DNA from 2 places in the Lysobacter sp. P5_C4 genome. Region 1 is predicted to be linked to the other one. Evidence: predicted binding sites of a transcription regulator. Region 1 holds the regulator's gene; the other holds the start of a gene.
The links. Region 1 encodes HrcA, which represses chaperone genes, less so after heat shock. Its sites were predicted from a motif close to TTNGCACTCNNNNNNNNNGAGTGCNAA; they were not measured.

Region 1 (3,411 bases):
CATCCTTGGTGTAAGCCACGGTGGACGGCGTGGTGCGGTCGCCCTCGCTGTTCTCGATGACGCGCGCCTTGCCGCCTTCCATGATCGCCACGCACGAGTTCGTCGTGCCCAGGTCGATGCCGATGATCTTGCCCATTGTGTCTCCCTCCAGGATCTATTCGAATTTGGTTGGCGGCCGTGCCGCCGGAATGCCTGCGATGTAGGGGTGCGCGCGGCCGCTTCAAGAGGCCGGCGGCGTCAACCGTTCAGTCGCGTCGCGCCACGACCACCAGTGCCGGGCGCAACAGCCGCTCGTTCAGCACGTAGCCTTTCTGGAACAGCTGCGCGACGCTGCCCGGCGGCAACGCGCCGGCTTCGACCATGCTCATGGCCTGGTGGCGTTCGGGGTCGAAGGTGTCGCCCGCCTGCGGGGCCACTTCGAGCAAGCCGTTGGCTTCCGCGATGCGGTGCAGCTGGCGCAGCGTGAGTTCCATGCCTTCGCGCAGCGGGTCGGCCTTCTCGGCGGCCGCCAGGCCCGCTTCCATGCTGTCGAACAGCGGCAGCAGCTCGGAAAGCAGGCGTTCGTTGGCGAACTTCCGCGCCATTTCCACGTCGCGCGCGAGGCGCTTGCGCTGGTTGTCGAGGTCGGCGCGCTCGCGCAGTTGCTCGGCGCGGAGTTGTTCGAGTTCGCCCCGGAGGGCTTCGATCTGGTCCTGCGGCACGTCCTCGTGGTCGAGGGCGGCGTCGGCGTCCTGGGGTTCCTGCGTGGGTTCCTGGATCATGCGAATCGGTCCGTTCGGCGGCGTCCTCGCCACCCGTGGTCTCAGCGATGCGGCCGGACCGACCGGCTTTCAAGCCCCGGGGGCGACTATCCGCCCGAGTTCGACTCCAGCGCCTTGCCCAGGACCCCCGCGGCCGCCTGCACCACCGGGATCACGCGGTCGTAGGCCATGCGCGTCGGCCCGATCACCCCGAGCACGCCCAGGACACGCCCCCCCGCGCCATAGGGCGCGGTGACCAGGGAGACCGATTCGAGCGGGGCGACCCCGCTTTCCTCCCCGATGAACACGCGGACGCCCGGCGCACGTGCGGTGCGTTCGAGCAACTGCAGGATCTCGCGCTTGCGGGAGAAGGCTTCGAACAGATCGCGCAGGCGGTCCAGGTCCGACAGGTCCTGCACGCCCATCAGGCGGGTCTGGCCGGCGAGCACGACATCGTCGCCGCCGTCGGGCGCGAGGGCCTGTTCGGCCAGCTCGACGGTGTGCGCCATCAAGGTTTCCATTTCCATGCGCGCCGCCCGCAATTCATGCACGAGCGTGGTGCGGATGTCCTGCAGCGGGCGCCCGGCGAAATGCTGGTTCAGGTAATTGGCGACACGTTCGAGCTCGCCGGCGTCCCAGGTCCGGCGCGTGTGCAGGATCCGGTTCTGCACGTCGTTGTCGGCGAAAACGAGAATCGCGAGCACGCGGTTGGCGTCGAGCGCGACGAAATCGATGTGGCGAAAGGCGAACTGTTCGCGCCTGGGCACGCCGACGACGCCGACGAAATGCGTCATCGCCGACAACAGTTCCGATGCGTTGCCGAGCAGCGCCTGCGTGCCCGAGCCCGCCGGCAATTCCTGCCGGAGACGCGCGAGTTCCCCTTCCGGCAGCGGCTTGACCTGCACCAGCGAATCGACGAACACGCGATAGCCCTGCGTCGTCGGGATGCGGCCGGCGGAGGTGTGCGGCGAGGTCAGCAGCCCGCCTTCTTCCAGGTCGGCGAGGATGTTGCGGATGGTGGCGGGGCTGATGTCCAGGCCGGCGTGGCGCGCCAACGTCTGCGAACCAACCGGTTCGCCATCGCGGATGTAACGCCCGATGAGGGTGCGCAACAACTGGCGTGCGCGCGGATCGAGTTCGGGGTCGGGTCGGGTGGCCATCAAGCCGGTATAAGCCCGCTGCGCGAGGTGCGCAACAGGAATCGCTTCGGGCGAGACGCAGGACCGTTTACGCTTACGCCATGCTCACGCACCTCGCCATCCAGGACTTCGCGGTCGTCCGCGCCGCGGAACTCGATTTCGGCCCCGGCCTGACCGTGATTTCCGGTGAAACCGGCGCCGGCAAATCCCTGCTCGTCGACGCGCTCGGTTTTCTCTCCGGCGCCCGCGCCGACAGCGGCGTGGTCCGGCACGGCGCCGAGCGCGCGGAATTGATCGCCGTCTTCGCACTCCACGACGCGCCCGAAGCGGCCGCGTGGTTGCGCGAGCAGGAACTCGACGACGCCGGCGAGGCCTGCCAATTGCGTCGCACGCTGCGCGCCGACGGCGGTTCGAAGGCGTGGATCAACGGGCGGCCGGCGACGATCGCGCAACTGGGCGAACTGGCGGGCCTGCTCGTCGAAATCCACGGGCAACACGAGCACCAGGCCCTGATGTCGCGCGGTAGCCAGCTCGCGCTGCTCGATGCATTCGGCCGCAATGAAGGCAAGCTCGCCGATGTGCAGGGCGCCGCGCGTGCCTGGTCTGCGCTGATGCGCGAACGCGATGCCCTCTCGCAGCGCGGGGACCCCGGCGATCGCCTCGGCTTCCTGGAACACCAACTCGCGGAATTGCGGCGGGAAGCGCTGGCGCCGGAGGCGTTCGCCGAACTCGTTGCCGCGCACAAGCGCCACGCGCACGCCGCCGGGCTGATCGCCGCCTGCGATGACGCCGGCGCCAGCCTCGGCGGCGACGACGGCCCGTCGCTCGGCCGCCAATTGCAGCAGGTCCGCAACGCACTCGCGCGCCAGGCCGAACACGAGCCGCGCCTGGCGGACATCGACGCGATGCTCGACATCGCCGCCATCCAGATCGACGAAGCGGCCTCGCTGTTGGAGCGCGTGCGCGCCGATCTCGACGTCGACCCGGCCGCCTTCGACACACTGGATCGCAAACTCGTGCAGCTGCACGACCTGGCACGCAAGCATCGTGTCGCGCCGGATGCACTGGCCGCGCAACGCGATGCGATCGAAGCCGAAGTCGCGGCGTTGCACGGGTCGGAAGAACGCGTTCGCGCGCTCGACGGCGAAATCGAAACCGCGCGCGCCGCGTGGCAAACCGCCGCGACGGCATTGACGAAAGCCCGCACGAAGGCAGCGAGCGCGTTGTCGGGGGCGACCACCACGCTCATCGGCGAACTGGGGATGGGCGGCGGCCGCTTTTCGGTCGCGATCGAACCGAACGCCGCCGCAGATCCGGACCCGCTGGGCGCCGAGCGCGTCGAATTCCTCGTCGCCGCCAACCCCGGCCAGCCGGCGCGCGCGCTGCGCAAGGTCGCTTCCGGCGGCGAACTCTCGCGCATCTCGCTGGCGATCGAAGTGGCCGCGCTGGGCCTGGATGCCGTGCCGACAATGGTGTTCGACGAAGTGGATTCGGGGATCGGCGGCGCGGTGGCCGACATCGTTGGCCAGAAA
Region 2 (3,411 bases), on a different contig from region 1:
CGAGCTTTCGCCCGCGCCGTCGATGATCGTGGAGTTTTCCTTGGTGACCTGGATCTTCTTGGCGCGGCCGAGATCCTTGATCGTCGCCTTCTCGAGCGAGAGGCCGACTTCTTCGGAGATCACGGTGCCGCCGGTCAGGGTGGCCATGTCTTCCAGCATCGCCTTGCGACGGTCGCCGAAGCCCGGTGCCTTCACGGCGCAGACCTTCACGATGCCGCGGATGGTGTTGACCACCAGCGTGGCCAGCGCTTCGCCTTCGACTTCCTCGGCGACGATGAGCAGCGGCTTGCCGGCCTTCGCCACGCCTTCCAGGACGGGCAGCAGGTCGCGCACGTTGGAGATCTTCTTGTCGTGCAGCAGGATGAAGGGATCATCCAGCTCGGCCGACATCGACTGCTGGTTGTTGATGAAGTACGGCGAGAGGTAGCCGCGGTCGAACTGCATGCCTTCGACGACGTCGAGTTCGTTCTCGAGGCCCGAGCCTTCCTCGACCGTGATCACGCCTTCCTTGCCGACCTTCTTCATCGCGTCGGCGATGATGTTGCCGATCGACTCGTCGGAGTTCGCCGAGATCGTACCGACCTGCGCGATCGCCTTGTCGTCGGCGGTGGGCTTGCTGATGTTCTTCAGCTCGGCGACCGCGGCGACGACCGCCTTGTCGATGCCGCGCTTGAGGTCCATCGGGTTCATGCCGGCGGCGACCGCCTTCATGCCTTCGCGGATCAACGCCTGGGCCAGCACGGTCGCGGTGGTGGTGCCGTCGCCGGCGTTGTCGGAGGTCTTGGACGCGACTTCCTTCACCATCTGCGCGCCCATGTTCTCGAACTTGTCGGACAGCTCGATCTCCTTGGCGACGGACACGCCGTCCTTGGTGATCGTGGGGGCGCCGTAGCTCTTCTCGAGCACGACGTTGCGGCCCTTCGGGCCCAGGGTGGCCTTGACGGCATTGGCGAGCACGTTGACGCCGCGCACCATCTTGGCGCGCGCGTCCTCACCGAAACGAATTTCCTTGGCAGCCATTGCGAATTACCTCAGTAGAAGTTTGCTTGTGTACGTTGGAATGCGAAGGGCGACGCTCAGCCGAGGACGGCGAGGATGTCGTCTTCCTTCACCACGAGGTATTCGGTGCCATCGAGCTTCACCTCGGTGCCGCTGTACTTGCCGAAGAGCACCTTGTCGCCGGCCTTGACCTTCGGGCTGCGTACCGAACCGTTGTCGAGGACCTTGCCTTCGCCGACGGCGACGACTTCACCCTTGATCGGCTTCTCGGTGGCCGAGTCCGGGATCACGATCCCGCCGGCGGAGAGCTTTTCTTCTTCCATGCGCTTGATGACCACGCGGTCGTACAGCGGCTTGATGTTCATTGAAACCCTCGCAAGTGCTTGATGCGGTTGGTGAAAGACCGCGATTCTAGCAGTCGTCCGGAACGAGTGCCAAGAAATCGCGCAAATGAAACCCGCGGTGCGGGTCTGCGACTCTAATCGGGTTGCGGCAGCCCGCTTTCAAGGGCGCGATGCAATCGCAAACGAAGGGAACCCCTCCCCCGCAGGCGCAGGGGGGAAGGGCGAGAGAGGGGTTCCGCGGAGACGATGCTCCGAAAAAAGGGCGCGCACGTGGCCGTGCGCGCCCCGGGGTCGGGAGTTGCCGAGTCCGTGGCGGGCGATCCCTCGCCGTCCTCCACCCCCAGTCCGTTGCCTGGCCGAAAAGTTCCTTCGACGGCGCCGAGAATTGCGGACTTCGTCCCCGTTGTGAAGGGTGGTAGCGGCCGTGAAACGGTGCGCATTGGTAGCTAAAACCAGTGTTTACAGCCTGAGCTCCAGTCCCCGGCTCACGCCAGCTACCAAAAGTAGACAGGTTGCTGCCATTATCATTCACCCGGTGAACAGCGGTAACATTGGCGCTTCATACCAGCAGTTTGCGTGTGTAACGTGCGGACACGCCTTCACATGGCACAGATTTTTCTACGCAGCCCATCATGACGTCCCAGCAACGCATCCGTCTCGCGCGCCGACACGCCGCCATGTCGCAAACCCAACTCGCGCAAGCGGTGGGTGTGCAGCGCAGTGCCGTGAGCCACTGGGAAGCTCCGCAGGGCAAGAATCCGAGCGTCAAGCACCTGCGCGAAATCGCGATGGTGACCGGCGTGCAATTCGAATGGCTCGCCACCGGACGCGGGCAGATGGCGCCCTCGCGCGAAACGGTGCTCGACTCCGTCGCCGCGGTCGACGCCCTGCTCGTCGACGACTCGCTCGAACAACGCTTGCTCGTCGCCTTCCGCGAGGCGCCGGTGCGTGCGCGCCTGGCGCTCGTCGAGCTCATGGAAGAACTCGCCAGCCAGCGCACGGGGCGCCCGCGCGCGAAATCGCTCATGACCAGCGACGCCTATTACGACAGCCTCGACTGACGCCGGCACTTAGCCCGGCCCCGCGACACGAGTACGCTATGGCGCCCCGTTCGGCGCCTTTTTCGTGACCGCACTGTTCCGCCGCACCACCCGATTCGCCGCGCTGTCGCTGTTCGCCCTGTGGATGGGGACCGCGTCGCTTGCGGCGAACGCGGTCGACGAGAAAGACCTCCTGCCGGTCGACCAGGCCTTCGCGTTCGACGCGAAGGCGACCTCGCGCGAATCGATCGCGCTGACCTGGCAGATCGCGCCGGGTTATTACCTGTATCGCCATCGCACGAAGGTCGACTCCCCCGACTTCGCGGGCGCCGCGCTGCAGATGCCGGCCGGCAAGCACAAGCACGACGAATTCTTCGGCGACGTCGAAACCTATCGCACCTTGCTCGAAGCGAAGGTGGTGGGCGCGCCCGCCCCCGACGCGCGTTCGGTAACGCTGCAGGTGAAATACCAGGGCTGCGCGGATGCCGGCGTGTGTTATCCGCCGCAGATGCGAAGCGTGCAGGTGGCCTTGCCTTCGACGCCCGGCAGCCTGCTCGATGCGCCCGCCCCCGGCGGCCTGCTGCCATTGCGCGGCGGAAAAGGCGAGCCGCTGCCGGAACAACAGGCCTTCCGGATCGAAGCGATCGCCAACGGCGGCAACGCGCTGCTCGTTCGCTTCGCACCGGCGCCGGGCTATTACGTCTATCGCGACAAGACGCAACTGAAGTTCGATGGCGAGGGCATCACCCTGCGCGCGCCGCAATGGCCGCCGGGCAGGCAACACCGCGACGAACACTTCGGCGATGTCGTCGTGTATTTCGATCCGGTCGACGTCAACGTGCCGGTGCAGCGCGCGCATGCGGGCGCCGTCGACGGCACCTTGCGCGTCACGTTCCAGGGCTGCCAGGACGGCGGCATCTGCTATCCGCTGATGACGCGCAGCTTGCCGGTGTCGTTGCCGGCCGGCGCGGTGTCGGGCGCGAAGGTCGACGATGGCAGTCCGCTCGCCGAAGACCAGCGCCTCGCAC

Region 2: groES (co-chaperone GroES) is a predicted target of HrcA. The motif match lies at 1,411-1,437, and genes of this name have one in related genera.

Annotation. Positions count from the first base shown of each region.
Region 1 is NZ_JBFULX010000003.1:391,862-395,272, forward strand. It holds gene dnaK (molecular chaperone DnaK) at 1-136, opposite strand, end outside; gene grpE (nucleotide exchange factor GrpE) at 246-761, opposite strand; gene hrcA (heat-inducible transcriptional repressor HrcA) at 848-1,900, opposite strand; gene recN (DNA repair protein RecN) at 1,981-3,411, shown strand, end outside.
Region 2 is NZ_JBFULX010000005.1:191,168-194,578, reverse strand. It holds gene groL (chaperonin GroEL) at 1-1,020, opposite strand, end outside; gene groES (co-chaperone GroES) at 1,077-1,364, opposite strand; gene ACXJJ8_RS13460 (helix-turn-helix transcriptional regulator) at 1,976-2,404, shown strand; gene ACXJJ8_RS13455 (protein-disulfide reductase DsbD) at 2,469-3,411, shown strand, end outside.